One region of the Rhizobium acaciae genome, then DNA from elsewhere that is predicted to be linked to it. Evidence: predicted binding sites of a transcription regulator. Region 1 holds the regulator's gene; the other holds the start of a gene.
The links. The regulator PhoB, encoded in region 1, activates phosphate uptake and scavenging genes when phosphate is short. The targets are predictions, from matches to a motif close to TGTCATNNANCTGTCAT.
Positions count from the first base shown of each region.

Region 2: the regulator PhoB is predicted to act here: its motif matches at 4,682-4,698, upstream of OLZ32_RS36020 (acid phosphatase).

Region 1 is NZ_JAPCZO010000036.1:12,404-28,279, forward strand. It holds gene ppk2 (polyphosphate kinase 2) at 1-64, opposite strand, end outside; gene phoR (phosphate regulon sensor histidine kinase PhoR) at 211-1,530, shown strand; gene OLZ32_RS35810 (substrate-binding domain-containing protein) at 1,726-2,760, shown strand; gene pstC (phosphate ABC transporter permease subunit PstC) at 2,930-4,411, shown strand; gene pstA (phosphate ABC transporter permease PstA) at 4,408-5,730, shown strand; gene pstB (phosphate ABC transporter ATP-binding protein PstB) at 5,747-6,562, shown strand; gene phoU (phosphate signaling complex protein PhoU) at 6,607-7,320, shown strand; gene phoB (phosphate regulon transcriptional regulator PhoB) at 7,454-8,137, shown strand; gene OLZ32_RS35840 (GcrA family cell cycle regulator) at 8,428-8,961, opposite strand; gene OLZ32_RS35845 (aspartate aminotransferase family protein) at 9,383-10,582, shown strand; gene argF (ornithine carbamoyltransferase) at 10,625-11,539, shown strand; gene OLZ32_RS35855 (Hsp33 family molecular chaperone) at 11,631-12,623, shown strand; gene apaG (Co2+/Mg2+ efflux protein ApaG) at 12,925-13,317, opposite strand; gene OLZ32_RS35865 (O-succinylhomoserine sulfhydrylase) at 13,604-14,788, opposite strand; SAM riboswitch at 14,832-14,910, opposite strand; gene OLZ32_RS35870 (2'-deoxycytidine 5'-triphosphate deaminase) at 14,984-15,876, shown strand, end outside.
Region 2 is NZ_JAPCZO010000037.1:5,802-21,677, forward strand. It holds gene arfA (arabinosylfuranosidase ArfA) at 289-1,797, opposite strand; gene OLZ32_RS36010 (ArsR/SmtB family transcription factor) at 2,008-2,934, opposite strand; gene OLZ32_RS36015 (cytochrome-c peroxidase) at 3,340-4,629, opposite strand; gene OLZ32_RS36020 (acid phosphatase) at 4,829-6,373, shown strand; gene OLZ32_RS36025 (IclR family transcriptional regulator) at 6,476-7,234, opposite strand; gene OLZ32_RS36030 (3-oxoacid CoA-transferase subunit A) at 7,396-8,103, shown strand; gene OLZ32_RS36035 (3-oxoacid CoA-transferase subunit B) at 8,100-8,789, shown strand; gene pcaF (3-oxoadipyl-CoA thiolase) at 8,799-10,004, shown strand; gene OLZ32_RS36045 (GNAT family N-acetyltransferase) at 10,081-10,563, shown strand; gene OLZ32_RS36050 (DUF4365 domain-containing protein) at 10,760-11,800, opposite strand; gene OLZ32_RS36055 (NADH-quinone oxidoreductase subunit B family protein) at 11,813-12,346, opposite strand; gene OLZ32_RS36060 (hydrogenase large subunit) at 12,359-13,873, opposite strand; gene OLZ32_RS36065 (hydrogenase 4 subunit F) at 13,886-15,349, opposite strand; gene OLZ32_RS36070 (hydrogenase-4 component E) at 15,346-15,876, opposite strand, start outside.

The sequences.
Region 1 (15,876 bases):
CGAAGATGCGCTTCTTTCCGTGGATCTCCAACTCCACGGCCCTGCTTTCGACGGTCTCGCCCATATGGTCCTCCTCAGCCTGATTGTTCCCTTTCCGCAGGCGAACATAGTTACCGTTGAAAATCAAATCTTTCGCGGACGGCCGATCATTTTTCGTGGGTTTCGGCTGCGGCCTTTCGCTTGAGGTGCGGCAGCCCGAAAACTTCTGTCATGAATTACCGCTATCAGGCAGAGTTCAATATTAAGAAAAACGAATCGACGCTGCGAGGGCCCTTGCAAGACGAAACTCCGTGGAGAAAAAGCCTGTCGGCGCGCATAAGGCGCGAACGGCCGGTGCTGCTTGCGGCGATCCTCAGCGCGCTCGCCGCGCTTGCCGCCGGCATGAACAAATGGGTTGTGCTTGGGCTGCTGCTTGTGATGATCCTCACCGCGCTTTTCAATGAGGCCCCGGTCATCGCGGCCGACCCCGCCCCGCCGGTGGAGATCGAGCCGGAAGCACCGCCAAGCCGCCTGCCGGAAGTTTCCGCGACGCTCTCCGGCCTCGATATCCCCGTCATGGTGCTGTCGGACGATGCCTCGGTGCTCTTCCAGAACCGCGCTGCCGAAAAGGCCTTCGGCGAGGTGGCGCTCGGCGCCCATATATCGGCCCGCCTGCGCTCGCCCGGCGTGCTCGACATGGTGCGCGAAACCATCGCCACCAACGCGCCGAACCAGATAGAGCATTCCGAGCGGCTGCCCTCCGAGCGCGTCTATATCGTGCGCAGCGCGCCCATAGAATTCGCGGCCGGAGACGGGCCGCATGAGCGCTATTTCATCCTGTCCTTCCGGGATATCTCCGAGGTCCGCCGCATTGACCGCATGCGCTCGGATTTCGTCGCCAATGCCAGCCATGAGCTGCGCACGCCGCTTGCCTCGCTGCGCGGCTTCATCGAGACCATCCAGGGGCCGGCGAAGAACGATCTGAAGGCGCAGGCGCGTTTCCTCAACATCATGCTCGACCAGACGACGCGTATGAGCCGGCTGGTCGACGACCTGCTGTCGCTCTCGCGCCTGGAGCTGAAATCGCACATCGCGCCGGATGAGAAGGTCGATCTGGTGCCGCTGCTCGGCCATGTCAGGGATGCGCTGTTGCCGCTGGCAAGGGATGTCGGCGTCGACATCAACCTGCATCTGCCTGACGGCAAGGTCGAAGTGCTGGGCGACCGCGACGAGCTTGTCCAGGTCTTCGAGAACCTGATGGAAAATGCCTGCAAATACGGCCAGGAGGGCGAGGTCGTCGATGTCTGGGTGAAGAACGGCACCGGCCAGCCGGTCGAGGTCAGCATCGTCGACAGGGGCCCGGGCATTCCGGCCGAGCATGTGCCGCGCCTGACCGAGCGCTTCTATCGCGTCAGCATCGAGGATAGCCGCTCGAAGAAGGGCACCGGCCTCGGTCTTGCCATCGTCAAACACATCCTCACCCGCCACCGGGCGCGGCTGGTCGTCAAGTCGGAAGTCGGCAAGGGCACCGATTTTACCGTCCGCTTCTGACGATATGTCGCAACACTTTTACGTTGCATAATTTTGTTATTTTAAATCAACGGCTTATATTGTCACAAATGTTTCATCGATTTGACATAAAAGGACGAGGCTTCAAGAGCTAAGAGAGTCCCGCCGATGAAAAAAGGCAATGCGAGGGCCTCTCTAAGGCCGCACTCACACAAGCCCAAATGCCGGGAGATTCAAATGAACACCTTTAAACTCACCGTTGCCGCGCTCGCTGCAACCGCTGCTTTCGCTGGCGCTGCCGTCGCCCGCGACCAGGTTCAGGTCGCTGGTTCGTCCACCGTCCTGCCTTACGCAAAGATCGTTGCCGAGTCCTTCGGCGAAACCTTCACCAACTTCAAGACGCCAATCGTCGAATCCGGCGGCTCAAGCGCCGGCCTGAAGGAATTCTGCAAGGGCGTTGGCGAAAACACCATTGACATCGCGAACTCTTCCCGCGCTATCAAAACAAGCGAGATCGACGCTTGCAAGGCTGCCGGCGTAACCGACATCCAGGAAGTCAAGATCGGCTACGACGGCATCGTCTTCGCCACCGACGCTTCCAACGCCGATGTCGCTTACGTTCCTGAAGACCTCTACAAGGCCCTCGCAGCCCAGGTCGTCGTCGACGGCAAGCTCGTCGCCAACCCCTACAAGAAGTGGTCGGAAGTCAACCCGAAGCTTCCGGCTGTCGATATCGCTGCCTACATCCCGGGCGAAAAGCACGGCACCCGTGAAGTCTTCGAGGAAAAAGTCCTGGCGGCCGGCTGCGAAGCATCGGGCGCCGTAGAAGTCATCAAGGCCGCGGTGTCGGACAAGGCGGCTCAAGGCAGGACTTGCATCGCCGTTCGCAAAGACGGCGTTGCTGTTGATATCGACGGCGACTATACCGAAACGCTGTCTCGCATCGCCGCCAACAAGACCGGCGTCGGCGTATTCGGCCTTTCCTTCTATGAAAACAACGCCGACAAGCTCAAGGTTGCGACCATGAGCGGTATCGTTCCGTCCACCGAAACGATCGCCAACGGCACCTACCCGGTTTCCCGCCCGCTGTTCTTCTACGTCAAGAAGGCACATCTCGGCGCAGTTCCGGGCCTGAAGGAATACGTCAACTTCTTCGTATCCGACCAGATGATCGGCCCTGACGGCCCGCTCGCCGAATACGGCCTGGTTGCCGCTCCGGATGCCGAGCGCGAAGCGATCCGCAAGGAAGTCGAAGCAGGCAAGTCCATGTAATGACTTTGCCGGCGCGGTGCCTTTCAGCCCGCGCCGGCATTGCCTCATGTCCCTGCGCGCCGGCGTTTCTGGAGCTGCAGGGTTGGAATTCCTTCTCCATGATTGGAAGCTGAAGGTAGCTGATCAAGCTGCCGGGCTTTTTGGGGCTATGGGCCTGGGGACGTAACGAATGAGCACATCCATCATACTTTTGTGCCTTGTGGTGATCGGTGCCGCTGCCTATCTGGTCGCGCGCAACCGCGCCACGGCGCTTGCCGGAGGCCGGTCTTCCGCATTGCATTCACGGCCGGCCTATTACGGCGCCTATGCGGCGATCTGGGCGGTTCTTCCCGCCCTCATCGTCCTTGGCCTCTGGCTCTCCATCAGCCCTGGCATCATCCAGTCCTCGGTTCGCAGCACTTTCCCTGACGACATCAAGGCTCAAGTCTCGGTCGAGCAGGATCTTGGCTATTCGACGGTGGCGACGGTCGCCCGCGGTCTGACGATGCTGACCTCGGATGAAACTGCGGCGGTCGGCAACGATCCGGCTGCTTTGCAGGCCAAGCTCCTCGAAAAGGGCGTGCCGCTCGCCGGCCAGCCGCTGCCTTACATGCTCGATGCCGCCAGGACGCTCAACGCCTTGAGCATGACGAGCCGCATCGCCATGACGGCGGTCGTCTTCGCTCTCGCCGTTGCCGGCGCCTTCTATGCGCTGCGCTCCATCGCTCCGCGCTTCCGCGCCCGCAACCGGGTTGAGCGCGTCATGCTCTGGGGCCTGCTGCTCGCCTCCTCGATCGCCATTCTGACGACGATCGGCATCGTGCTCTCCATGCTGTCGGAAGCGGCCCGCTTCTTTGCGGCCGTTCCCGCCATGGACTTCTTCTTCGGCACCGTCTGGGATCCGCGCTTTGCCGGCGCCGGCAGTTCGTCCTTCGGTCAGTTCGGCCTTATCCCGCTGTTGCTGGGCACGATGTATATTGGCCTGGTCGCCATGCTGGTCGCCGTGCCGGTCGGCCTCTTCGCCGCCATCTACATGGCCGAATACGCCTCGCCGAAGGTGCGTGGGGTCGCCAAGCCGCTCCTCGAAGTGCTCGCCGGCATTCCGACGATCGTCTACGGCTTCTTCGCGCTCGTCACCGTCGGTCCGTTCCTGCGCGATTTCTCCGCCCAGGTCAGCGGCCTTCTGTCCGGCAACTACAGCAATTTCATTCAGGCGCAGAGCGTTCTGACGGCCGGTATCGTCATGGGCATCATGCTGATCCCTTACGTCTCCTCGCTGTCGGACGATATCATCACCGCCGTGCCTCGGTCACTGCGTGACGGTTCGCTCGGTCTTGGCGCCACACGCTCCGAAACCATCAAGAAGGTGGTCTTGCCCGCAGCCCTTCCCGGCATCGTCGGCGCATTGCTGATGACTGCCTCGCGCGCCGTCGGCGAAACCATGATCGTGGTGCTGGCCGCCGGTGTGGCTGCCCGCATTCAGATCAATCCTTTCGAGCCGATGACGACGGTGACGGTCAAGATCGTCAACCAGCTGACCGGCGACCTCGAGTTCACCTCGCCGCAGACGCTGGTTGCCTTTGCCCTTGGCATCACGCTGTTTTGCATCACGCTTTGCCTCAATATCTATGCGCTCTACATCGTGCGCAAATACCGGGAGCAGTACGAATGACGGATATTGTTTCTCCCACATCAGGCGTCACCGTTTCCAAGGCGCCCGTGCGCCGCGATATCGGCATCAAGCGGCGCTATGCCGCCGAGCGCCGGTTCCAGGCCTATGGCATCGCCGCCATCACCTTCGGCCTCGTCTTCCTCTTCATCCTGCTGTGGACGGTGATCGGCAAAGGCTACACCGCCTTCCAGCAGACGGCGATCACCTTGCCGATCGAATTCGTCGAGAAGACGATCGACCCCGACAATAAGCGTGCGACTGATCCCTCTGCGCTGATCGCCGCCAACTATCCGGTTCTCCTGCGTGACGCGATCGTCAAGCAGCTGAATATCAATGCCTCGAGCCGTCCTGACGTGCGCGATGCATCCGCCATGCTGTCGAAGGGCGCGCCGATCCAGCTGCGCGATATGGTGATGGCCGATCCGTCGATCATCGGCAAGACGGTCAATGTCACGGTTCTCGCCGACGCCAATGTCGACAGCGCCAACAAGGGCCAGATCGACCTCTCGGTCGGTGAGAAGAACCGCAAGGTCAACGACAAGCAGATCGGCTGGATGAACGAGCTGAAGGCGAGCGGCGCTCTCCACAAGCAGTTCAACACCGGCCTTTTCGTCAACGGCAATTCTAGCCGTCCGGAGGCCGCAGGCCTCGGCGTCGCCCTGATCGGCTCGCTCTACCTGATGCTGATCGTGCTCGTGCTTGCCCTGCCGATCGGCGTCGCCGCCTCGATCTATCTCGAGGAGTTCGCGCCGAAGAACAAGCTGACGGACCTGATCGAGGTCAACATCAACAACCTCGCCGCGGTCCCTTCGATCGTCTATGGTCTGCTCGGTCTTTCCGTCTTCATCAACTTCATCGGCCTGCCGCGCTCGGCCTCGCTGGTCGGCGGCCTGGTGCTGACGCTGATGACCCTGCCGACGATCATCATCGCGACGCGTGCGGCACTGCGCGCCGTGCCGCCGTCGATCCGCGCCGCAGCGCTCGGCCTTGGCGCTTCGAAGATGCAGATGGTGTTCCACCATGTGCTGCCACTTGCCATGCCGGGCATCCTGACCGGCACGATCATCGGCCTGGCGCACGCGCTCGGCGAAACCGCGCCGCTGCTCCTGATCGGCATGGTCGCCTTCGTCGCAAACGCGCCGACGACACCGCTCGATCCCTCGACGGCTCTGCCCGTACAGGTCTATATGTGGGCCAACGAGGCAGAACGTGCCTTCGTTGAGCGTACTTCGGGTGCCATCATAGTCCTGCTCCTGTTCCTGATCGTCATGAACATGGGCGCCATCCTCTTGCGTCGTCGCTTCGAGCGCCGCTGGTAAACGGAGTTACAAGATCATGAACATGTTGACGGAAGCTGCAGTTGAAAAGGCGCTGGATCACAAGATGAGCAACGTCCCTTATAAGATGATCGGAAAGGATGTGTCGGTTTACTACGGCGAGAAGCGCGCGCTTTTCGATGTGAACCTGAACGTCCGCGAAAACACCGTAACCGCCCTGATCGGCCCGTCCGGCTGCGGCAAGTCGACCTTCCTGCGGTGCCTCAACCGCATGAACGACACGATCGATGGCTGCCGCGTCACCGGCAAAATCACCCTCGACACCGACGATGTCTATGATCCCGATATCGACGTCGTCGAACTTCGCGCCCGCGTCGGCATGGTCTTCCAGAAGCCGAACCCGTTCCCGAAGACGATCTATGAAAACGTCTCCTACGGCCCGCGCATCCATGGCCTTGCCAAGTCGAAAGCCGACCTCGACCAGATCGTCGAGACCAGCCTGCAGCGCGCCGGTCTCTGGAACGAGGTCAAGGACCGCGTGCACGAATCCGGCACCGGCCTGTCGGGCGGTCAGCAGCAGCGCCTCTGCATTGCGCGTGCCGTCGCCGTCAGCCCGGAAGTCATCCTGATGGACGAGCCCTGCTCGGCGCTCGACCCGATCGCCACAGCCAAGGTCGAGGAACTGATCCACGAGCTGCGCGAGAACTACACGATCGTCATCGTTACCCACTCCATGCAGCAGGCAGCGCGCGTCTCGCAGCGCACCGCCATGTTCCACCTCGGCAACCTCGTCGAGGAGAACGACACCGACAAGATGTTCACCAATCCCGACGATCCGCGTACCCAGGACTACATCATGGGTCGCTTCGGTTGATTTTGGCGACACCAAGCCTTCCCGTTATTCGAGGATAAAGCCCTATGGCATCGACACATATTTTTTCTGCCTATGATGATGATCTGAAGTTCCTGTCCAGGCGGATTTCCGAAATGGGCGGCCTGGCCGAGCAGATGGTCGGCGAATCCGTGCGCGCCCTCGTCAACGGCGATACCGCGCTGGCGCAGAAGGTCATCTCGGACGATGTGATCCTCGATCACGCCGAACGCGAAATCGGCGACAAGGCGATCGTGACGATCGCCCGCCGTCAGCCAATGGCCTCGGACCTGCGTGAAATCATGGGTTCGATCCGCATCGCCGCCGATCTCGAACGCGTCGGCGACCTCGGCAAGAACACCGCCAAGCGCGTCATCGCCGTCCAAAGCACCGGCGTTCCCCGCAAGCTTGCCCGCGGCCTCGAGCATCTGTCCGAGCTGGCGCTCGTCCAGCTCAAGGAAGTGCTCGATGTCTACACCAATCGTTCAGCCGACAAGGCGAATGCGATCCGTGAACGCGACAACGAGATCGACGCGATGTACACCTCGCTGTTCCGCGAACTCCTGACCTACATGATGGAAGATCCGCGCAACATCACCAGCTGCACGCATCTTCTCTTCTGCGCCAAGAACATCGAGCGCATCGGCGACCATGCCACCAACATCGCCGAGACGATCTTTTACATGGCGACAGGCGCGCAGCCGGAAGGCGATCGTCCGAAGGATGACAGCGCCAACACCGTCGGCGCGGTCACAGAATAACCGCCCGCACCCGTCAATTGCGTGCGCGCCCGTCCGGGCGCGCAAAGAGGTCGCAGCCAATTTTTGAATTTGCGCAGGATGCATTGCTTAAATCACCCTGGTTTAAGGATCATGCGCGAGGAGACCGACACGCATGATCCCGAGAGTTGCAGTTGTTGAAGACGAGGAAGCCCTCAGCGTGCTTCTTCGCTACAATCTCGAAGCGGAAGGCTTCGAGGTCGATACCATCCTTCGTGGCGACGAAGCCGAAATGCGGCTTCAGGAGCGCACGCCCGATCTTCTCATCCTCGATTGGATGCTGCCGGGTGTCTCCGGCATCGAGCTCTGCCGGCGCCTGCGCATGCGGCCGGAAACCGAGCGCCTACCAATCATCATGCTGACGGCGCGCGGCGAAGAGAGCGAGCGCGTCCGCGGATTGTCGACGGGCGCCGACGATTATGTCGTCAAGCCCTTCTCGACCCCCGAACTCGTTGCCCGCGTCAAGGCGATGCTGCGCCGCGCCCGTCCCGAGGTGCTGTCGACGGTGCTGAAATGCGGCGATATCGAGCTCGACCGCGAGACCCATCGCGTCCATCGCAAGACCCGCGAAGTCCGCCTCGGCCCCACCGAATTCCGCCTGCTGGAATTCCTGATGTCGTCGCCGGGCCGGGTCTTCTCCCGCTCGCAGCTGTTGGATGGCGTCTGGGGCCACGATATCTATGTCGACGAGCGCACCGTCGACGTCCATGTCGGCCGCCTGCGCAAGGCGCTGAATTTCTCCAACATGCAGGACGTCATCCGCACCGTCCGCGGCGCCGGTTATTCGATGGAAGCCTGAGGGCTTTCATCCATTGTTTCAGCAAACATCTGCCCCTCACCCGGCCCTCATCCGGTCGCGCGTATGGCAGCCCCTCACCCTAACCCTCTCCCCCGTGAAAAACGGGGAGAGGGACGTGCCAAACGGGGCGTCAACGGGGACCGAGAGGGTGCGGCATACTTCCTTCGCCCCGTCAGAACGGGGAGAAGGTGCCGGCAGGCGGATGAGGGGCAGCCATCGGCACGAACCAAAATTGCATAAAAAAACGGGCCACTCGGCCCGTTTTCTGCATTCTAACAATGGTTGCCCGCTCAGCTAGCCCGCGCTGCTGCCCGGCGGCGTTCGTTGACCGGCTGGTAGGCGAGCTTCTGGTGATAGCTGCAATAGGGCGAATTATCGGGGGACTCGCAGCCGCAGAAATGGAAGTCGTCCTTCAGCGGATCGCCGACCGGCCACTTGCAGGTGCGCTCGGTCAGTTCCGTCAGGCCGAGGCGGCGCGAAATCGGCACCACCACATTGCCTCTCGGCACGTATTCCATTTCCTCGATCGTTTCGATCTCGATCTCTTCCTTCAGCATCGTCGCGCCCTGCTGGCGGGTGACGGTGCGGGTCGTGATCCGGGAGGCGTAGTTCGGCGCGCGCGGCGCCGATGTGTTGCGCTTCGGCGTTCGCGCCGCGGTGTTGGTGCCGCCGGCCTTGGCACGGCCCGGAAGGCACAGCCGGTGCACTTTGCCGATGACCGCGTTTCGGCTGACACCGCCAAGTTGTGCCGCGATCTGGCTCGCGCTCAGTCCTTCGGCCCAAAGCTTCTTGAGTTTCTCGACCCGCTCGTCTGTCCAGTTCATGCCCTGTCTCCACCTTTTGCGTTGGTGATGGCAGAATCCCTCACCGTTGTCCCGGGAGCTCCGAAACAAGAAACGCTTGATCAATTTTGGTGACTAGTTCCGCCGCATGCAGTCTAGTAATTGATCTTTAACCTAGTGTGAGGCTGACTCCGTGACAAGAGTCGCATGAATCCGGATGAATCGAATTCGTAGTTTTCCCCAACTTGCTGCCCCTGCGTGGCATTTCTGCAATAATGCCTGTTGAAGACTGAAAATGCCGCTGTACACCTGTGCTGCATACGCTAAGGGCGCCGTTTTGTTGACATTGCAGCGCGAAAAGGAAATAGTGCCACTCGCCGCCGCAAGGCGGCATTTTTAATTTTTTTGGGCCTGGTTTCCTTAGCCGGAGTCATTGCCTGCCAACTTTGATGGAGATCGCGCCATGGCTGAAGCCGCGCCGCTTTATGACACCTATTCTCGTGCCCCGCTGCGGTTCGAGCGAGGCGAGGGCGTGTGGCTGATCACCGAAAGCGGCGAGCGATATCTCGATTTCGGCGCCGGCGTCGCCGTCACCTCCGTCGGCCACAGCAATCCGCATGTGGTCGGTGCGCTGAAGGAGCAGGCCGATAAGGTCTGGCACCTGTCGAACATCTATGAGATCCCCGGCCAGGAGCGTCTGGCAAAACGGCTGACGGACGCCACCTTCGCCGACAAGGTGTTCTTCACCAATTCGGGCGCCGAGGCGCTCGAATGCGCGATCAAGACGGCGCGCCGCTACCAGTTTTCCAAGGGCCATCCCGAGCGCTTCCATATCGTCACCTTCGAAGGCGCCTTCCACGGACGGACGCTGGCAACGATCGCTGCCGGCGGCCAGGAGAAATATCTCGAGGGCTTCGGTCCCAAGGCGCCGGGTTTCGATCAGGTGGCTTTCGGCGATATCGAGGCGGTCCGCGCCGCAATCACCGAGGCGACGGCCGCCATCCTCATCGAGCCGGTGCAGGGCGAAGGCGGCGTCCGTCCTGCCACGCCCGAGTTCATGAAGGCGCTTCGCCAGCTCTGCGACGACAACGGCCTGCTGTTGATCCTCGACGAGGTCCAGACCGGCGTCGGCCGCACCGGCAAGCTCTTCGCCCATGAATGGTCGGGCATCACCCCCGATATCATGGCTGTCGCCAAGGGCATCGGCGGCGGGTTCCCGCTCGGCGCCTGCCTTGCCACAGCAGAGGCCGCCTCCGGCATGAAGGCCGGCACGCATGGCTCGACCTATGGCGGCAATCCGCTTGCCATGGCCGTCGGCAGTGCCGTGCTCGACATCATCCTTGCCGATGGCTTCCTCCAGCAGGTGCGCGACGTAGCCCTTGTCTTCCGCCAGGGCCTCGCCTCGCTGAAGGATCGTTATCCCGATGTGATCGAGGATATCAGAGGCGAGGGCCTTTTGCTCGGCATCAAGGCTGCCGTTCCCTCAGCCGAACTGCTGCAGACGATCCGCGCCGCCCATCTGCTCGGCGTGCCCGCCGGCGACAATGTCATCCGCCTTCTTCCGCCGCTCGTGGTCACCGCCGAGGAAGCCCGCGAGGGCCTTGCCCGCGTCGAACGCGCCGCCGAGAGCATTCGCGCCTCCAAGGTCAAGAAGACGGCTTGAAGAGATTGCCGCCTTCGGGCGCAGCACAGGTAAGAAGACGATATGAGCCCTAAACATTTCCTCGATCTTTCGGCAGTCACATCAGCCGATCTCAGAACCATCATGAACGATGCGCTTTCCCGCAAGCAGGCCTTCAAGGCGGGCCAGGGCGACAAGCCGCTCGCCGGCAAGATGCTGGCGATGATCTTCGAGAAGCCGTCGACGCGCACCCGCGTCTCCTTCGACGTCGGCATGCGCCAGCTCGGCGGCGAAACGCTGTTCCTCTCCGGCACCGAGATGCAGCTCGGCCGCGCCGAGACGATCGGCGACACCGCCAAGGTGCTGTCGCGCTATGTCGATGCGATCATGATCCGCACCACCGAGCATTCGCGGCTGGTCGAGCTGGCCCAGCATGCGACCGTGCCTGTCATCAATGCGCTGACGGATGACACCCATCCCTGCCAGATCATGGCCGATATCATGACCTTCGAAGAGCATCGCGGCCCGATCAAGGGCAAGACCATCGCCTGGACCGGCGACGGCAACAATGTGCTGCATTCGCTGGTCGAGGGTGCCGCGCGCTTCGGCTACCGCATGAACATGGCCGTCCCCCTTGGCTCGGAGCCCAAGGATCACTATCTGAACTGGGCCCGCAATGAGGGCGCCGAAATCATGCTCTGCCATGATGCCGACCGTGCGGTCGCCGGCGTCGATTGCGTGGTGACCGATACCTGGGTCTCCATGAATCAGGAACATCGGGCCCGGGGTCACAATGTCTTCCAGCCTTATCAGGTCAACGCGGCCTTGATGGCCAAAGCCGGCAATGATGCATTGTTCATGCATTGCCTGCCCGCTCATCGCGGTGAGGAAGTGACAGACGAAGTGATCGACGGTCCGCAATCCGTGGTCTTCGATGAAGCGGAAAACCGTCTTCATGCGCAGAAGTCGATTCTTGCTTGGTGCCTGGGCGCGATCTGAACCATAATCGGACGTCGCGAGAGACAGACTCGCGACCGCGTGAGCGAAGGGCACGCTGGCCCATCGCTCTGAAAACTAGGAGTTAAAAGCCATGGCAGAAGCTGCAGCCGCCCTCGGCCAGTTTGATTTCGCCGGCGATGACCATGTCGTCCCCTTCCAGGTGGAAGGGCTGGATGTGCGCGGCCGCGCCGTTCAGCTCGGCCCGATGCTCGACGCCATCCTCGAGCGTCATCATTATCCCGCACCCGTTGCCCGGCTGCTTGCCGAAGTCGTCGTGCTGACGGTGCTGCTCGGCACCTCGCTGAAGTTCGACGGCAAGTTCACGGTGCAGACCAAGGGCGACGGCCCGGTCGATCTTCTCGTCGCCGATTTCTCGACGCCGGAAAATGTCCGCGCCTATGCCCGTTTCGATCAGGCGCTGCTCAACAAGGCGATCGAGTCAGGCGAAACCGAGCCGGAGCAATTGCTCGGCAAGGGCATTCTCGCCTTCACCATCGACCAGGGCAAGTTCAGCCAGCCCTACCAGGGCATCGTTGCGCTCGACGGCACCACGCTGGAAGACATTGCCGGCGTCTATTTCCGCCAGTCGGAGCAGATCCCGACGCGCGTCCGTCTTGCCGCGGCCGAACTCTTCGACCGTGACGATGCCGGCAAGCCGCGCCATCGCTGGCGGGCAGGCGGCCTCGTCGCCCAGTTCCTTCCGGAAGCGCCGGAGCGCATGCGCCAACCGGATCTCCACGGCGGCGACGGCGACACCGGCAGCCGCCCGCACGGCGAGGACGATGCCTGGCTCGAAGCGCGTTCGCTGGTCGAGACCATCGATGCCGATGAACTCACCGATCCGCTGGTCGGCACCGAGCGGCTGCTGTTCCGCCTGTTCCACGAGCGCGGCGTGCGCGTCTACGAACCGCGCGCGGTTTTCGACCGCTGCAGCTGCTCGCGCGACAAGATCAAGGGCGTGCTGAAGGGCTTTTCGGCCGAGGAGATCGAGGCCAGCCAGGAAGATGGCGAAATCGCCGTGACCTGCGAATTCTGCTCGACCACCTACCACTTCGAGCCGGCCGAGCTTCAGCCGGCGGAATAGTTGACACCACTGCTGTCCGGTTCGCGCGAGTGGCTGCCCCTCACCCTAACCTTGCCGGGGTCGAGCCACTGGTCTCGACCCGTCCTGCGGACCCCCGTAAAAACGCGGCGAGAGGACGTGCCCTACGAAAGGTTGGTGGGGAACGGAGAGGTTGCGACACGTCCCCTTCGCCCCGCAAGAGCGGGGAGAAGGTGCCGGCAGGCGGATGAGGAGCAGGCCTCGGCAATCTCCCAGGAGCCGGGCGTCGAAGACGTCTCAGGAACGTGGCGCTGACGGAATATGACGTCTCAATTGATGCGCCTCAGTTAAGCACCCGCAGCAGCCCAGGCGAATCCAGCGAGAAGGCGGGGATGTCGACATCGAACATCTCGCCGTCGTCCGTTTCCATCTGGTAATGGCCGAACATCAGCCCTGAAGGCGTGTCGAGCGGGCAGCCGGAGGAATATTCGTAGGTGTCGCCGGGGCTGAGCCGCGGCTGCTCGCCGACGACGCCGGGGCCGGTCACCTCGTCCACCTGGCCGTTCTGGTCGGTGATGTTCCAGTAACGGTTGACCAGCCGAACGGCTATGCCGGAATTGTTGCTGATGACAATCCGGTAACCCCAGACATAGCGATCGTCTTCCGGATCGGATTGCTCCTCCAGATAGAACGGCTCGACAACGACTTCGATCTCTCTTGTGAGGGCGCGATACATGCCTTGCACCTTAGTCAAGATATGTTACCCGTATCTTATAAGAGGCCCTGTCCGTCAAGAAACGGAACAATTATCATCGCTGAAATGGCTGTGATCCGAAGGTTTTCGAACGTTAAGCCTAATTGTCAGTGTTAATTCCGTTTCGGAACGCCGCGGCGGGCAAACTTGTTCCCCCGGCCTCACGCAGTGAGGTCCGGCACCGTCTCACCTTGGTGAGATCCGGCCTCACCTTGGTGAGGTCCGGCCCGGCCGAACCCCAAATGAGGTCCGGCCGCTTATTTCTGGATCAGGCCGAAACCTTGGCAAGCGCCCGCGCGAAATCCTCGATCAGGTCGTCGGTATCCTCGATGCCGGCCGAAAGGCGGACCGTGCCCGGAGAAATGCCGAGTTCGGCGCGCGCCTCATCCGTCAGGTTCTTGTGCGTCGTCGTCGCCGGATGGGTGATCAGGCTCTTGCTGTCGCCGAGATTGTTGGAGATCTTGATAATCTCAAGCGCGTTCTGCAGCGCAAAGGCCGCATCCTTGCCGCCCTTCAGCTCGAAGGCGACCAGCGTCGAGCCGCCGGTCATCTGCTTGGCGATGATATCGGCCTGCGGATGGTCCTTGCGGCCGGGATAGATCACCTTGGCGACCTTGCCTTGCTCGGCCAGGAAATCGGCGATCTTTGCCGCATTCTCGGTCTGCTGGCGCACGCGCAGCGGCAGCGTCTCGATGCCCTTCAGCAAAGTCCAGGCATTGAACGGCGACATGGCCGGGCCGGTATGGCGGAAATAGTCGTGCAGGTTCTCGTCGATCCATTCCTTGTCGGAAAGCACGACGCCGCCGAGGCAGCGGCCCTGGCCGTCAATATGCTTGGTGGCGGAATAGACGACGATATGGGCGCCGAGTTCCAGCGGCTTCTGGAAGAGCGGTGTCGCGAAGACGTTGTCGACGACGACCTTGGCGCCGATCTGGTTGGCGAGCTTGGCGACGCCGGCAATATCGATCACTTCGAGCGTCGGGTTGGTCGGGCTTTCCAGGAAAAACACCTTGGTCTTCGGCGTGATCGCCTTTTCCCAGTTCGCCAGATCCCGGCCGTCGATCAGCGTGCAGTCGATGCCGTATTTCGGCGCCAGCGTCTCGACGACCCAGCGGCAGGAGCCGAAGAGGGCACGCGCGGCGACGATATGATCGCCTGATTTCAGCTGGCAGAGGATCGCCGCGGTGACGGCGGCCATGCCGGAAGCGGTGGCGCGGGCGTCTTCGGCGCCTTCGAGCATGCACATGCGCTTTTCGAACATGTCGTTGGTGGGGCTGCCGTAGCGGGCGTAGATGAAGCCCTCCGTCTCGCCCTTGAAGCGGGCTTCGGCCGCCTCCGACGTCTCGTAGACGAAGCCTTGGGTGAGATAGATTGCCTCGGACGTCTCGCCATATTGCGAACGCAGCGTGCCACCGTGGACGAGTTGGGTTGCCGGGCGCCAGGTCTTGCTCATGCCATCACCTTCACATAACAAAAAAAACCGGTCGCAAAAGCAGACCGGTTTCAACCCGGTCTTTTTAGCCACTTGTTTAACGTGGCTGCAAGCCGACCGGCCAAATCACCACGGGATAATTCTGCAATACTGCTGTTAGCTGCTTGCGTCAATTCCCCGAGTTTGGTTTTGTCGGCGGCAAATGATGGATGAGGCATGATGGCTCGCGAAACGGGAATTCTGGCGGATCGCGCGATCTCCGCGCTGTTCGAAACGGGGCGTCTGATCTCCGAGCGGGAGCTGGACCGCGACCAGATCCAGCCGGCAAGCCTCGACCTGCGCTTGGGCGGCAAGGCGTTTCGCGTGCGCGCCAGCTTCATGCCCGGCCCCTCGCATCTGGTGTCGGACAAGCTCGACCGGCTGAGCCTGCACGTGATCGACCTCTCCGAGGGGGCGGTGCTCGAAACCGGCTGCGTCTACATCGTGCCGCTGATGGAGAGCCTGGCGCTGCCGGCCGACATGTCGGCCTCGGCCAATCCGAAGAGCTCGACCGGGCGCCTCGATATCTTCACCCGCGTCATCACCGATTACGCCCAGGAATTCGACAAGATTCCATCAGGCTATGCCGGCCCGCTCTATCTCGAAATCAGCCCGCGCACCTTCCCGATCGTCGTGCGCCGCGGCTCGCGCCTGTCGCAGATCCGTTTCCGCGTCGGCCAGGCCCTGCTCGGCGAGCCGGAACTTTTGAAGCTGCATGAGAGCGAGACGCTGGTCGCCAGCAAGCTGCCGAACGTTTCCGGCGGCGGCATCGCCCTGTCGATCGACCTCGCCGGAGACAAGGACGGCCTGATCGGTTATCGCGGCAAACATCACACTGCCGTCGTCGACGTCGACAAGAAGGCCGAGCACGACCTCTTCGATTTCTGGGAACCGCTCCACAGCCGCGGCCGCAACGAACTGATCCTCGATCCGGACGAATTCTATATCCTCGTCTCGCGCGAGGCCGTGCACGTGCCGCCGGATTATGCAGCCGAGATGACCCCCTTCGATCCGCTGGTCGGCGAATTCCGCGTCCATTATGCCGGCTTCTTCGATCCGGGCTTCGGCCA
Region 2 (15,876 bases), on a different contig from region 1:
ACGGCGGCCGCAAAGGCACGCATGGGCACGTCGCGGTTGTCGGTTCGCAGAGGCGTCAGGACTTGAACAGTCGGGTCCAGGACCTCAGTGAACCATCTCTCCGGCTCCCTGCCTCCTCGCAGCGAGCCGAATATCTCAGAGCATGATGCCGAAAAGTGTCAGCGGTTTTCGGACGACATCATGCTCTAACTCTTTAATTTAGAACAGGATTCAGATTTTAGGCCGCCCCGGCCTAAAATCATCCTGTTCTAGCCGGGGGCGCCCCAATGGGCTACCCGGCGGTAGCTGTCACACCGACAGCCGGATGACGTTGTAGGAGAACGGTTTCAGCGCCGCCCGCAGCCGTCCATCCTCGATCTTTCCACTCTCGACATTGACGGGGGCGACCGTCTTCGGCCGCGCAGCCGTGTTGACGGCTTCCAGATCACCGTGGGTCATTTCCACCTGCTCGACCACCCGGGCATTTGCGAAGCCTTCCAGCCGCACATCGAGATCGAGCGCCGTGCTCGGATGGCGGTTGACGGCAAAGAAGGTCAAGGTCTTGCCGTCCTCGGAATGGACTGCCGATACGTCGAGATAGGGGACGTCGTTCTCCTCGTCGCTGTCATAGGTCGGGCCATCGACGACCAGCTGCAGCGCCGTTCCACGGCCATATCTGGAGGCGTAATAGAACGGGTAATAGATGGTCTGGCGCCAGGCAGCGCCGCCGTCCTCGGTCATGATCGGGGCGATGACGTTGACGAGCTGCGCGATGCAGGCGATGCGCACCCGGTCGGAGCGACGGATGAAGGTATTCAAGATGCCGCCGACCTGCAGCACGTCCTCGAAATTATAGATGTCTTCCAAGAGATGCGGCGCATCCGGCCATTCGTCGCGCGCCAGGATCTCCTTGTCCTGCTGGTTGGAATGATACCAGACATTCCATTCGTCGAAGGAAATGCCGATCGTCTTCTTCGAGCGTTTTTTCGCCTTGATGTAGTCGATCACGCCGCCGATCGTGGTGATGTAGCGGTCGAGCTTCGTCGCGCGGGCGAGATAGTTGAGCGTGTTTTTCTCGCGGTTGGCAAAATACATATGCAGCGAGATATGGTCGGCGCTGTCATAGCACTGCTCGAGGACCTGGGCCTCCCATTCGGGGTAGGTCTTCATGTCGGAATTGGACGAGCCGCAGACCACGAGTTCAAGCGACTTGTCGAAGCCGCGCATGGCCTTCGCCGTCTCATCCGCCAGCCGGCCATATTCATAGGCCGACTTGTGGCCGACCTGCCAGGGACCATCCATCTCGTTGCCGAGGCACCACAATTTGACGTCGTGCGGATTGGACCAGCCGTGTTTGCGGCGCAGATCCGACCAGTAGGTGCCGCCTGGATGATTGCAATATTCGAGGAAATTGCGGGCGGCATCCAGGCCGCGTGATCCGAGATTGACGGCGAGCATCGGCTTGGTATTCGCCTTCTTGCACCAGTCGACGAATTCATTGACGCCAATCTGGTTGGCTTCGCGGGTGCGCCAGGCAAGGTCGAGGCGAACCGGGCGCTCGGCACGCGGGCCAACGCCGTCTTCCCAATTATAGGCCGAGACGAAGTTGCCGCCGGGATAGCGGCAGTATGGGGTGTCGAGCTCACGGACGAGATCAAGGACATCCTGGCGAAATCCGTCCTCGTCGGCCGTCGGGTGTCCGGGCTCATAAATGCCCCCGTAGATCGCCCTGCCGAGATGCTCGAGAAATGAACTGTAGAGCCTGGAATCAATGGTCGCGATGCGGAAATCGCGGTGAACCACAACGTTCGTCTTCAACGGATCCTCCCGTTTATATATCAAATATTTTGTTTTCTTGCCTCTAACTTGATATCAGGAATGTTGTTCTGTCAACCAAGTTGCGGCTTTAATCATACTAATATGGATTTCAGAGAAAATTGTTTTATTTCAGTTGTTTCTGCGATTTTGACGACGACGGAAACTGGAAAGAATCGTGATATTTAAATCAAGATATCCGATTTTGATTTTTCAGACATGCAGCCGCATGATGATATCGCGTCCGTGATTTCCGAAGCCGCGGCCGAAAATATTGACGCCACCGGTATGGCCGGCATTTTCTGCGATGCCGACACGGAGCCGGATGGAGGAATGCTGGGCAAGGGCAAGATCGCTGAGCGTGACATTCGAGGCGGCGATACCGTCGATGAAGGTTCCGCGCGTGGAGATGCGCCAGGTCTTCATCATCCCATATTGCGAGCCCTCGAGCTTCCACCATGCCGGCGTGAAAGCGCCGCGCTTGTCGCCATAGTCGCCGGGAGACGTCCAGGTTCCGATCGCCATTCCATTGACCCAGAGGGTTATGTCAGACGGCCAGTCCGGATTGGTGCCCGGCACTTCCGACGACAGCTCCAGCGAAAACTCGATGGCACGGATATCCTTGTTCAACACCTTGGCATTGTTTGGGAATTTATATTCCACATATCCCCTGCCGAACCAGACGAGCCCGGCCTGCATGCGCTGCGGATCGAGAAAATAGTCGGGGACATCGAGAGGACCGATGACGCTCTCGGTGGAGCAAAGACCACATGGCGCATGGACGTCACAACTGGTGTAGAGCCCGACCGGCATCTCGACTTCGATGATATTGTTGGCCCTTTGGGCCGCACTTTCCTCAAAGCTGATCAGAATTTCGCTATAGATTGCCGAGCAGATCTTCTGGTTTCCCTTGCGGGCCTTCGTCAGCTGGGAATCGACAAGCCGGGCATCTTCCAAGATCTGAATCCCGGTGGCGACAGTCGATTGAGGCAGAGAAAGGGCACGCGCGATATCGTTGATATTCATCGGCCCTTTGGCGCAGAGCAGCTTGAGCATCTCGAGCCGCGCCGGCGCCGAAAGCGCGCGTATCGCATCATTATTCTCGCCGGCGGCAATCGTCAAAAACGAGCGTTCCATCATTCCCCCACCATTTCCGATGAAATGATGTATATCGGATATTATGATACATCAAGTGGGAATGCTTCGCCGGTTTGTAGGATAGCGGCCCCGGTTTCAACCGGCCATGAATGAACGTGAAGTCCTTCCGACTTCCGATATGACAGTGGTATCGGGATCGTTACGCGTCAAAGTCCGGCGCGTCTCGGATCGGCTGGCGGGGTGGAACTGCGAGCTCAATTCCCCCGATCGATCGCAAGCGGGCGCGAATGGCATCGGCGAGATTCCGGATCGTCATGCTGGCCATCGCTACCTCCATTCGTCAATGACGCATATGAAACACCGATTGCATATTCTCAAGCAATGACCGAGATGCGTTTCCGTCCTCAGCCTGGCAGGTCCACAACAAGAGTGGTCCGCCGGCCCGGGTCAATGCCCGGTCGCATCGGATTGCAGGTCGGCATCGGTCAGTGTTCCGAGGAAAGCGACGATGTCGTCGATTTCGGGATCGGTGAGGGCGGGCGCATCGCCCGGCTTCCTGCCGAAGGGCGGGTCCTGGTTGAGATTGTCCCAATAGGCCTGCGGCAGGTCGTCATATCTACGGACCGTGCCGTCTGAGTTTTTCGGATACCAGCGGCCGGGATCGCTGTCGCGCGTCGCGTAGAAGGAGACGACGTCGCGCAGCGAGTGGAAATAGCCATTGTGGAAGAAGCTCTTCTTCAGCGAGACATTGCGCAGCGTCGGGGTGCGGAACAGGCCGCAATATTCGCTGCGTCCGGCAAAGTCGGTACGCTGCGGGCCGCAAAGACCGAGATCATGATAGTTGGGATCACTGTTGGCCGGGATCGCCATGTTGCGCGGTGCGGCAAGCCCGAGGAAGCCGAAATCGGAAAATTGCGGCGGCTCGCCGTCATTGGCGGGTTCGCTTAAGTGACAGCTCGAACAGTTGCCCTTGGCCGGATCCTCGAACAGTTGTCGTCCGTGCAGCTCCTGCGCCGTCAGAGTCGTCTTGCCGGCGAGAAAGGCGTCGTAGCGGCTGGAATAGGGATAGAAATCCGGGCCGCTCTGTTCGAAGGTGGCGAGCGCCTCGGCGGCGGCATCGAAGGCATCTTGCGGATTGTCGAACACCGTCTCGCCGAAGGCTGCCTTGATGTCGCCGGCATAGGCCGCCGTCTGCAGCTTCGCCACCACTGCGGCCGCATCCTTGTTGCCCATCTCGAAAGGCGAGAGCAGCGGGATCTTCGCCTGATCGGCGCCGTGATCGACCCGGCCGTCCCAGGTCAGGCCACCCGTCGGGCCATTGTCGACGCTTTCGTCCCCCTCGTCTTCGGAATCGTAGTAGTGTTCGGTGAAAGCAGGTACTGCCTGCAGATAGCGCAGCGTTGGAACCGCGCGCAGGCCCGGTTGGTCGCCATGTTCGCCGCCCATTTCGACCGGCATGGCCGATGCCGGGCTGAAGGCGTGAGCTGGATCATGGCAGGACGCGCAGGCATGGAGCCCCGAGGCCGACAGCGAGGGATCTGAGAATATCTTGCGGCCGAGCGCGGTGAGCGTTTCGGCCCAGGCAAAGGCCTCAGCGCGCGACATCGGACCGGGATGAACGCCGGAGGCGGTCGCCGCGCTGCTTTGCCGCAGGGGAAGAATGGCAAGACAGAGCGCTACGGCACCCATGCTCACCGCCAGGCCGGACGGCACAAGCCAGATGGTCTTGATCGTCATCATAAGGATTCCAATAGCTTAAGGCTGGTTTCCTCCATGATCGAACCTCGTTGCAACAAATTGATGACGGCTATTCCCTGCGGCATCACGGCAACCCCTGATGTCACAAAGTTGATAGACGGCCGGAATAGCGTCCGAACGCCCCCCGAGCGTTCTTCGCTCCCTCTAGCCAACGCCCCCTAGCCATGAGGTACTCCCCGTGAAAAGACTGAAACTCCTCCATTCCATCTGTCTCGCCGGATCGGCCATCGTGCCGTTTGCCATGGCGACGGCAGCCCATGCGGCGCCCGCCGGTTACGACAAGATCGACAATGTCGTCGTCATCTATGCCGAAAACCGCAGCTTCGATAATCTCTACGGCAGCTTTCCCGGCGCCGACGGGCTCTCCAACGCGACCGCCGATCGCGCCCGCCAGCTTGACCGCGACGGCCAGCCGCTGTCCGAACTGCCGCCAGCCTGGGGCGGCCTCACCGCCAAGGGTGTCTCGCCTGCCGTCACCGAGGCGCAGTCGGCCCATCTTGCCAACGCCGCCTTCGCGATCGACGACCCGAAGGGTTTCGCAGAGGCGCCTTCGGTCATCACTCGCGACCTCTGGCACCGCTTCTACCAGGAGCAGATGCAGATCGACGGCGGCAAGAACGACAAGTTCGTCGCCTGGGCCGATTCCGGCAGCCTAGTCATGGGCCATTACGATGGCTCCATCCTGCCGATGTGGCAGGTCGCCAAGAAATACGTCATTGCCGACAATTTCTTCCAGGGCGCCTTCGGCGGTTCGTTCCTCAACCATTTCGCGCTGGTCTGCGCCTGTGCACCCTATTATCCGGATGCCGACAAGAGCCCCGCCAAGCCGACCATCGCCAAGGTGGATGCGGACGGCACGTCGCTGACGGTCGCGGAAAACGCCTCGAAGTCGGCGCTGGAGGGCGCACCGAAATTCGTCTCCGACGGCAACCTGACGCCTGACTTCTACGCCGTCAACACCATGCAGCCGCCCTACCAGCCGAGCGCTAATCCGCCGGCCAAGAACGGCGATCCGGCCTATGCCGATCCTGCCGCCGCAACGACGCTGCCGCCGCAACATGAAATCACCATCGGCGATCTCATGTCGCTGAAGGGCGTCAGCTGGGCCTGGTATAGCGGCGCCTGGCAGGCAGTCCTTGACGGCAAGAATGCCACCCCGGTGCCGAACTTCCAGTTCCACCACCAGCCGTTCAACTATTTCGCCAATTTCGCGCCCGGCACCCCGGCGCGTGCCGAGCATCTGAAAGATGGTGGCCTTGGCGGCGAAGCCTTCCTCAAAGATATCGACGACGGCAAGCTGCCGGCGGTTTCCTTCTACAAGCCGCAGGGCAACCTCAACGAACATGGCGGTTATGCCGATGTTTCGAGCGGCGACCAGCATCTTGCCGATATCGTCTCCCACCTCGAGAAGAGCCCGCAATGGGGCCATATGCTCGTCATCGTCACCTATGACGAAAATGGCGGCTTCTGGGATCATGTCGCGCCGCCGAAGGCTGATCGCTGGGGCCCGGGCAACCGCATTCCGGCCTTCATCATCTCGCCCTTCGCCAAGGGCGGCATGGTCGATCATACCCAGTACGACACGACCTCGATCATCCGCTTCATCACCGCGCGCTACGATCTGCCGGTGCTGCCGGGGATCATCGCCCGCGACAAGGCGCTGCGCAATAACGACCGGCCGCCGATGGGTGACCTGACAGCCGCGCTCGACCTGTCGCATTGACCGATTACGAGCGGCCCCGGCGCTGACCGGGGCAGCTCCATCTCTTATTTTACGCATTCCGGACGCAAAACCGCTGCGCACTTTTGCTGGAACTGCTTACCATCACCGCCGCAGCAGCGGCCGCAGCGCCGCCTGCGTTTCCTTCAGCAGCGGCAGATAGCGTTCCTTCATCTCCGCCGCTGGCACGAGGGCGGCCGGCGCGCCGATATTGATCGCCGCGACCGTTTCGCCGCGGTCGTTATCGACCGGCACGGCAATGGAGCAGAGGCCGATCTCCAGCTCCTGATCGATGATGGCGTAACCCTCGGCGCGGACCCGGCGGAATTCGGTGATGAGGTCCTCGGGGTCGGTCTTGGTATTCGCAGTGTTTTGCTTCAGCTCGCTGCGGGCGAGGATGGCGCGTACCTCGCTCTCTGGAAGGCCTGCGAGCAGCACGCGGCCCATCGAGGCGCAGTAGGCGGGCAGGCGGCTGCCGGGGGTGAGGTTGATCGACATGACGCGGCGCTGCGAGGCGCGGGCGATATAGACGATGTCGGTGCCGTCGAGCACCGAGGCCGAGGCACTCTGGCCGGCCTTCTCCGAAAGATGATCGAGGTGCGGCTGCAGCAGCGCCGGCAGCGGCGTTGCCGAGAGATAGGCATGGCCTAGGCGCAGGATCTTTGGCGTCAGCGTGAAGAACTTGCCGTCATAATCGGCATAACCGAGTTCGGCGAGCGTCAGCAGTGAGCGGCGCACGGTGGCGCGGTCAAGCTCCGTCAGCTTCGAGGCTTCGGCGATGGAAAGCCGCTGCCGGGTTTCGCCGAAAGCTTCGATGACCTTCAGGCCGCGGGCAAAGCCGCTGACGAAATCCGTTTCGCGCATGGGTCTGGTCTCCAATGAGATTCATTCCAATATGTGCGGTATACGAACAAATGTCAAATAGCGCACAAAATGAATTGCCGGCTGACCCGCCGCGCTTTATGTCTACGGCAGAGGACGGGATGGAGAGTTCCCGGCCGCATCTAGCCAAGGAGAGGTCTCGCATGGACAAGACAGTCGGGAGCACGGCGGAAGCCGTCTCTGAGATCGGGGATGGCGCGACCGTCATGATCGGTGGTTTTGGTGGCTCGGGCGCGCCGATCGAGCTCATTCATGCCTTGATCGACAAGGGCTCAAAGAACCTCACCGTGATCAACAACAATGCCGGCAACGGGCGCATCGGTATCGCTGCGATGATCGATGCCGGCATGGTCAGAAAGATGATCTGCTCTTTCCCGCGTTCGTCGGATCCGCGCGCCTTCACCGATAAATATCTGGCCGGCGAAATCGAGCTCGAGCTGGTGCCGCAGGGAACGCTTGCCGAGCGCATCCGCGCCGGAGGCGCCGGCATCCCGGCGTTTTATACGCCGACGGCCTACGGCACCGAACTTGCCAACGGCAAGGTCATCGCCGAATTCGACGGCCGCCATTACGTGCAGGAGCGCTGGCTGAAGGCCGACTTCGCGATCGTCAAGGCTGCGATCGGCGATATCCAGGGCAATCTCACCTACAACAAGGCCGGCCGCAACTTCAATCCGCTGATGTGCATGGCGGCGGCGAAAACCATCGTCCAGGTCTCATCCATCGTGCCGGCCGGCGGCATCGATCCCGAGCAGGTGGTGACGCCAGGCATCTTCGTCGACCGCGTCGTCACTGTTCCCAATCCCCAGCAGGAAGAAGAGCTCATTCGAGCCGGAGTGGCCTACGTATGACCATCGACACCCGCGAAGACATCAAGCTTTCCAATGCACAGATCGCCTGGCGCGCCGCGCAGGACATCGCCGACGGCGCCTATGTGAACCTCGGCATCGGCTTTCCCGAAATGGTGGCCCGTTATCAGCCGCCCGGCCGTCAGGCGATTTTTCACACCGAAAACGGCATCCTGAACTTCGGCGAGCCGCCGGCGGCAGGCGAGGAGGACTGGGATCTGATCAACGCCGGCAAGAAAGCGGTGACGCTGAAGCCGGGTGCTGCCTTCTTCCATCACGCCGACAGCTTCGCCATGGTGCGCGGCGGCCATCTCGACGTCGCGATCCTCGGCGCCTATCAGGTTGCCCAGAGTGGTGATCTCGCCAATTGGCGGGTGGGCAGCAAGGGTGTGCCGGCCGTAGGCGGCGCCATGGACCTGGTGCACGGCGCCAAACAGGTCTGCGTCATCACCGAGCACGTCACCAAGACAGGCGAGCCGAAGCTGGTGGAGGCATGCACCTTCCCGCTGACCGGCGTTGCCTGCATCACCCGCGTCTATACGAGCCATGCCGTCATCGACATCGTCAAGGGACGCTTCGTCCTGCGCGAGATGCTGGCCGCGATGTCGCAGGAGGAATTGCAGGCCATGACCGGCGCGCCGCTGCATGTCGAGGGCCTGGTTGCCGACCTCGTCGTGCCCAAACTCTGAGGAAAAGTAATGACCGAAGCCTTTATCTGCGACTATATCAGAACGCCGATCGGCCGCTTTGCCGGCTCGCTCTCCCAGGTGCGCGCCGACGACCTCGGCGCAATCCCGCTGAAGGCGCTGATGCAACGAAATGCCGCCGTCGATTGGGAAGCCGTCGACGACGTGATCTTCGGCTGCGCCAACCAGGCGGGCGAGGATAACCGCAATGTCGCGCGCATGTCGGCCCTGCTGGCCGGCCTGCCGATCGCCGTACCCGGCACGACGATCAACCGGCTCTGCGGCTCCGGCATGGATGCGGTGATCACGGCCGCGCGCGCCATCCGCTCCGGCGAGGCCGAGCTGATGGTCGCCGGCGGCGTCGAGAGCATGTCGCGCGCGCCTTTCGTCATGCCGAAGGCCGAGACCGCCTTTTCACGGGCGGCCGAAATCCATGACACGACAATCGGCTGGCGTTTCGTCAACCCGCTGATGAAAAAGCAATACGGCGTCGATTCCATGCCGGAGACCGGCGAGAATGTCGCCGAGGACTATCATGTCAGCCGCGAAGACCAGGATGCCTTCGCGGTGCGAAGCCAGGTGAAGGCGGCAGCGGCCCAGGCAAACGGACGGTTGGCGAAGGAGATCACCCCGGTGACCATCCCGCAGCGCAAGGGCGATGCTGTAATCGTCGACAAGGACGAGCATCCGCGCGCGACGACGATCGAAACGCTGGCGAAACTCGCCACACCTTTCAAAAAGGAAGGCGGCACGGTGACGGCCGGCAACGCCTCCGGCGTCAATGACGGGGCGGCCGCACTGATCGTCGCTTCCGAAGCGGCGGCGCGAAAATACGGCCTGACGCCGATCGCCCGCATCCTCGGCGGCGCGGCTGCCGCGGTTCCGCCAAGGGTGATGGGCGTCGGGCCGATCCCGGCCTCGCGCAAGCTGATGGCACGGCTCGGTATGACTCAGGAGCAGTTCGACGTGATCGAACTCAACGAAGCCTTTGCCAGCCAGGGGCTGGCGGTGCTGCGCGCGCTCGGGATTGCCGATGATGACGCGCGCGTAAACCGCAATGGCGGCGCGATCGCGCTCGGCCATCCGCTTGGCATGTCGGGCGCACGCATTACCGGCACGGCGGCACTCGAGCTTCTGGAGATCGGCGGACAATATTCGCTGTCGACCATGTGCATCGGTGTCGGGCAGGGGATTGCGATAGCGCTTGAAAGGGTTTGAGGCCGGGACGCTTCCGGCTTTTGCCGGAGGCTGCCGACCCGTTGCGCGGCGTGTCCGGTTTCGTTAGAGATCGAGCATGCTGATCCGACCCGCAGACAAGAACGATCAAGGCGCGATCTGGAGGATCATCGGTCCGACGATCCGCGCCGGCCAAACCTATGCGCTCGATCGCGATCTGAGCGAAGCCGATGCGCTGGCCTATTGGATGGGGCCGGACCGCGAGACCTTCGTCGCCGAAGAGGATGGCGTGATCCTCGGCACATATTACATCAAGGCCAATCAGGCAGGCGGCGGCCGGCATGTCTGCAATTGCGGCTACATGACCGATTCTGCGGCAAGCGGCCGTGGCGTCGCCCGGCTGATGCATGAGCATTCCCTGGAGCATGCCCGCTTGCGGGGCTTTCGGGCGATGCAGTTCAATTTCGTCGTCAGCAGCAATGAGCGTGCGGTGGGGCTGTGGCAATCTCTCGGCTTCGATATCGTCGGCCGGCTTCCTGGCGTCTTCCTTCATCCGACGCAAGGTTACGTCGACGCATTGGTGATGTTTCGCACGCTTTAGCTGTTTGATCCCGGACCCTGCGCGACCGGATGATCTGCACGGCCGATGAAAACAATCACGCACTTCCAAAAATGCTGCTGCGGAGGAAAAGAGTGGCATACGAAAAGCTGATTCCCAAAGCGGCAGGTTCACGTCGTGTAGACAGCGTTGTGCCTGCCGCCTCTTTGACCCCAAATCCGCGATTTGCACGGTATCGTCATTCGTCCTGATTGCGATGCCCGCGAGAAACACCCCGGCTCCGCCAGAACGCCTCTTCTTCTTGCGCCGTAACATAACCCTCGGATTCCGGCGCGCACGGCTCCTCCTCATCGGGGTAGCCCGCCACCAGAAAGTCTTCGGCCTCGAGATAGGCCTCTGCTTCAGGTCGAAGTTCGACCTCGAGAACGTGCACGGCAACCTCTTCGGAATATTCCTTGATCGGCTCGGCGTAAGAGTAGGTTGCCCAAGGGAAGAGCCTGGTCATGACGTCATGCAGATTGTCTGCCCGAAGAAGATAGTCGATCCGAATATCCGGCTCGTCCCTCCCGTCTTCGCCGATATAGATCTGCAGGTTGGAAAAGATCGCTGTCGTGTCGCCCCACTCGTCCCACACGAAAAAAGTTGTTTGATCCTGAACTTCCTCCATGAGCTCTCGATCAAGGGCAAAGGCAGAGCGCATCAGCGACTCCTGATCGGAGGCAACGGCCTCGTCGAAACAGAACTTGGCGTTAGCATCCAACACGTTGGCTGCCGGAACAACCATCTCCCACCCCGACTCCGTTTCCGCGCAGTTCCCCTTGTCGGCTCTCTGCCATCGCATTATCCCGCTGCGGGCATCGGCGATGACGATACAGACAGGCAACAAGTGTTTCGCCCAGTAATCGAGATGGCTGCGCTCGCCGCGATGGATGTAATCGCCACCGGCTTCCACCCATGATGGTATCGATCTGATTTGAAGAGGCAGGAACTTTCCGGTTGGCCGCCCGCTATCAAGAATCTCGGCCCGTGCATCGATGCCGACCTTCGAAACCGGCAGCCTGCGAAAAGACCACTTGAAATCCCGGACAAACACCTTCTCGACGGCATCGATTGCCATGCGCATAGCGGGATCCGCCGGTTGACCGCCCAGCGCAATGTCATGCCGCCGGCGCGGCGGTATTGGTGGCACGATCCGGTGCCAAATGGTTGCAAGTAGCCTTGGCGCTGCCGCGGCCAGCGTGGTGATTGCAATGATCCCAGCCTGTAGAAGTCGAACCATCGAAACTGCCCGTCACGAAACGCGGCCCTCCCTGTTCACATCTTCAAGCAGCGCGAGCAGACCCTTGAGGATATCCATTGGTGAAGGAGGACATCCTGGAATATGCAGATCGACGGGCACGACCTTCGAAACCCCGCCGAGGACGGCATAGCTGCCCGCGAAGCAGCCTCCATCGCGACCACAGTCGCCGAGGGCAACGACCCATTTGGGGTCGGGCGTGGCAATGTAGGTCCGTTCGAGTGCCTGCACCATGTTCCTGGTCACCGGGCCTGTAACCAGCAGCACATCGGCATGCCGCGGCGAGGCGACGAAACGAAGCCCGAAGCGCTCGATGTCATAGAAAGCATTGCTGAGGGCGTGCATTTCCAGCTCGCAGCCGTTGCAGGACCCGGCATCGACGGCTCGGATCGACAGGCTGCGTCCAAGCCGTAGGCGCGCGCTCCTTTCGATGGCGGCGGCGAGCTCTGTCATCGCAGCGTCGGAAACCGGCGGTCTCAGTTCCGTCAGTGGCGGCCGGATGAGACTTTCGAAGAGGAGCTTGCGCATGATGGGTTGCCTTCAGAGATCGTGACCGGAATAGGAACAGTTGAACGACTTGTTGCAGAGCGGAAAGTCCGCGACGATATTTCCTTCGATCGCGGCCTCCAGCAGTGGCCATTGAAACCAGGATGGATCGCGCAAATGGCAGCGTTCGATCCTACTCTCCCGAGTCAGCCGCAGCCAGACCAGAACGTCGCCGCGAAAGCCTTCGACGAGCGCCATGCCCTCCCGGCTCTCATTGATGAAGGGGATATCCCTCACGATCGGACCATCCGGCAACCGGTCAAGGATCTGGCCCAGCAGGGATAGGCTCTGCTCGACTTCGCGAATGCGGATCCAGACGCGGGCATTGACATCGCCCTCGTTCAGCACCGGAACCTCGAATGAAAGCTGATCATAGGGCGGGTAACGCAGGACATCCCGTGCGTCGAAACCGCGCCCGGAGGCGCGTCCGACATAACCGCCGGCACCATATTGGCGGGCGAGCTCGCCTCGCAGCCTGCCGGTTCCGACCGTTCGGTCCTGAAGCGAGGCCGTGTTGTCATAGAGTTCCACCAAGGCCGGCAATTTTCGGTGGATTTCATCAAGCAGGGTCTTCAGGCTGGCGCGTCCATCTTCGCTGAGGTTGACTGCAACACCGCCGGGGAGGATGCGGTCGCGCATCAACCGGTGGCCGAAGGCAGTCTCGGCCGCGCGAAGCACACCTTCGCGCAGCACGCCGCAATGGGCCAGCATCAACGAAAACGCGGCATCGTTGCAGATGGCGCCAATATCGCCGAGATGGTTGGCGAGCCGCTCCAGTTCGGTCATCAGGGCCCGCAGCCATACCGCGCGGGGCGGGACGACAAGCCCGGCCGCAGCCTCCGCTGCCTGAGCAAAAGCATAGGCATAGGCGACCGTGCTGTCGCCGGACGTCCGCCCGGCGAGCTGCGCTCCGCGGAGCAGGTCCGCTCCGACCATCAGCGCCTCGATCCCCTTGTGGACATATCCGAGACGTTCTTCGAGACGGACGACCGTTTCGCCGTTGGCCGTGAAACGAAAATGCCCGGGCTCGATGATGCCGGCATGCACCGGGCCGACCGGGATCTGATGCAGACCGTCACCCTCCGCACGCAGGAAGGTGTAGGGATAGGGCTCTGCCAGGGTTGCCGCCCGCTCGCCAAGCGGGTGGCGCAGATCCCAGCGTCCATGATCGAGCCATGGGCGGATATCCGGCAGATCCTGCGGCTCCAATCCGGTAAGGTCGCGGATTGCCCGCTCCAGCCGCAGCGCGGGTGGATGATGCCGCGCAACGGAGGGATATCCATCCGCCAGCCCTTCAAGGCTGATGACCGCGATCGAGCCGGCGGATTCATCGAGGAGGGCCATGTGAACTGCGTGCTCCTCTCCCCAAAGGCCGAGCAAGGTCAACCGCCCTTTCGCGAGCTCTAGTGTCGCCGATGCCCATACCGCCGGATCGACGACGCGGCGCGGCCATGGCGCGTGATGTTGAACCGACACCCCCTTCTCAATCAGATCGCTCAGCACCGACATCTTTTCCCCGCATCATCGAAGAAGGTTGGCGATATGCTGGAACCAGGCGACCAGCGGCGGCGGCAGATAGACGCCGGCGACGAGCACCAGCGCGAGATGGGCATACATCGGCAGGTAGGACGCCTGGGCCGGCGCCGTGCTGCCGCGCGGCTGGCCGAAGACGGCCCCCGTCAGTCTGAGCAGTAGGGCGCCGAATGCGACCAGCAACCCGAAGACCAGCGGAATGGCAAGCAGCGGCTGCTTGGCGAAGGTCGAGCTGACGATCAGGAACTCGCTCATGAATATCCCCGCCGGCGGCAGGCCGGCGATAGCGATGACACCGGTGAGCAGACCCCAACCAAGCCCCGGATGCGTTTCGCTCAGGCCGCGGATGGCGGAGAGCCTCTGCGTTCCTTTGACCTGGGCGATATGGCCGACGGCAAAGAAGATCGCCGATTTGGTCAGCGAATGCATGACCATGTGCAGCAGCCCGGCGAAATTGGCGATCGGCCCGCCCAGGCCGAAGGCAAAGACGATAATGCCCATATGCTCGATCGAGGAATAGGCGAACAGGCGCTTGATGTCGCGGCGACGGTAAAGCATGAAGGCGGCGAAGATCAGCGAGGCGAGGCCCATCGTCATCATCAGCGGTCCGGGAGCGAGCGCCTCGGGACTGGCCGACAGCAGCATCTTGAAGCGCAGCACGGCATAAAGCGCGACATTCAGGAGCAGGCCGGAAAGGACCGCCGAGATCGGTGTCGGCCCTTCGGCATGTGCGTCCGGCAGCCAGGCATGCAGCGGTGCGAGACCGACCTTGGTGCCGTAGCCGAGCAGCAGAAAGATGAAGGCGACGTTGAGGAGCGCCGGATCGAAGGCGGCGGCATGGTCGATCAGGATGGTCCAGACCATGGCGTCGTAACCTTCGCCCACCACCGGCTGCGCAGCCAGATAGACCAAAATGGTGCCGAAGAGCGCGAAGGCGATGCCGACGCTTCCCAGAATGAAATATTTCCAGGCGGCTTCGAGCGCTTCATGCGTGCGGTAGAGGCCGACCATCAGCACGGTGGTCAGCGTCGCAAGTTCGACGGCAACCCACATCAGGCCGATATTGTTCGACACGAATGCGAGATTCATACCGAACATCATGATCTGATACATGGCGTGGTAGAAGCGGATATTTGCCGATGTCAGCCGCCCGGTCTCCAGCTCGTGGGCGATGTAGCTGGCGCTGAAAACGCTGGTGGTGAAGCCGACGAAGGTGTTGAGGACGATGAAGACGATGTTGAGATCGTCGACGAGGAGATATTGTCCCGGTGCCGGGCGATCGGTCACGAACAGGCAAAGGGCGGCAAGCAGGGTCAGCAGGCTTGCAAGGACGTTCAGTCGCGCCGCCATCCGATAGCCGGGCAGCAGCGCCAGAAGGGCCGCCGCCGCAATCGGTATCAAGAGGACGGCCGTTACAGCATCGAGGGCCAGGACAGGGGAGAAAACGTTCATTTTCGCCTCCTTCCCTTGAAATCATCGAGCGCGCGGACATCGACGGTGTCGAACCGCTCGCGGATGCGGAACAGGAAAACGCCGATGACGATGAAGGCGATGAGGATCGAGAAGGCGACACTGATCTCGACCACCAGTGGCATGCCCTTGGCGCCGGTTGCGGCGAGCACTAGCCCGTTTTCCAGCGACATGAAGCCGACGACCTGGCTGACGGCATTGCGGCGGGTGACCATGATCAAAAGCCCGAGCAACAGCACCGAGAGGGCGAAGGCGAGATCCTCCCGCGCCAGCGGATCCGCCTCCGGCGTCACCCGCAGCATCACCGCCGTCGCCAGGGCGACCAGTCCGATCCCGGCGAGCATGGTTGGGCCGATGCCGACGACCGTCTCGATCTCGCGGTGGATGCCGAGCTGGCGGATCATGCGGTGGAGCACGACGGGAATGACGATGGCCTTGAAGACGAGGGCGATTGCTGCCGTTACATAAAGATGCGGCGCATCCTGGATGAAGGCCTGCCAGGCCACCGA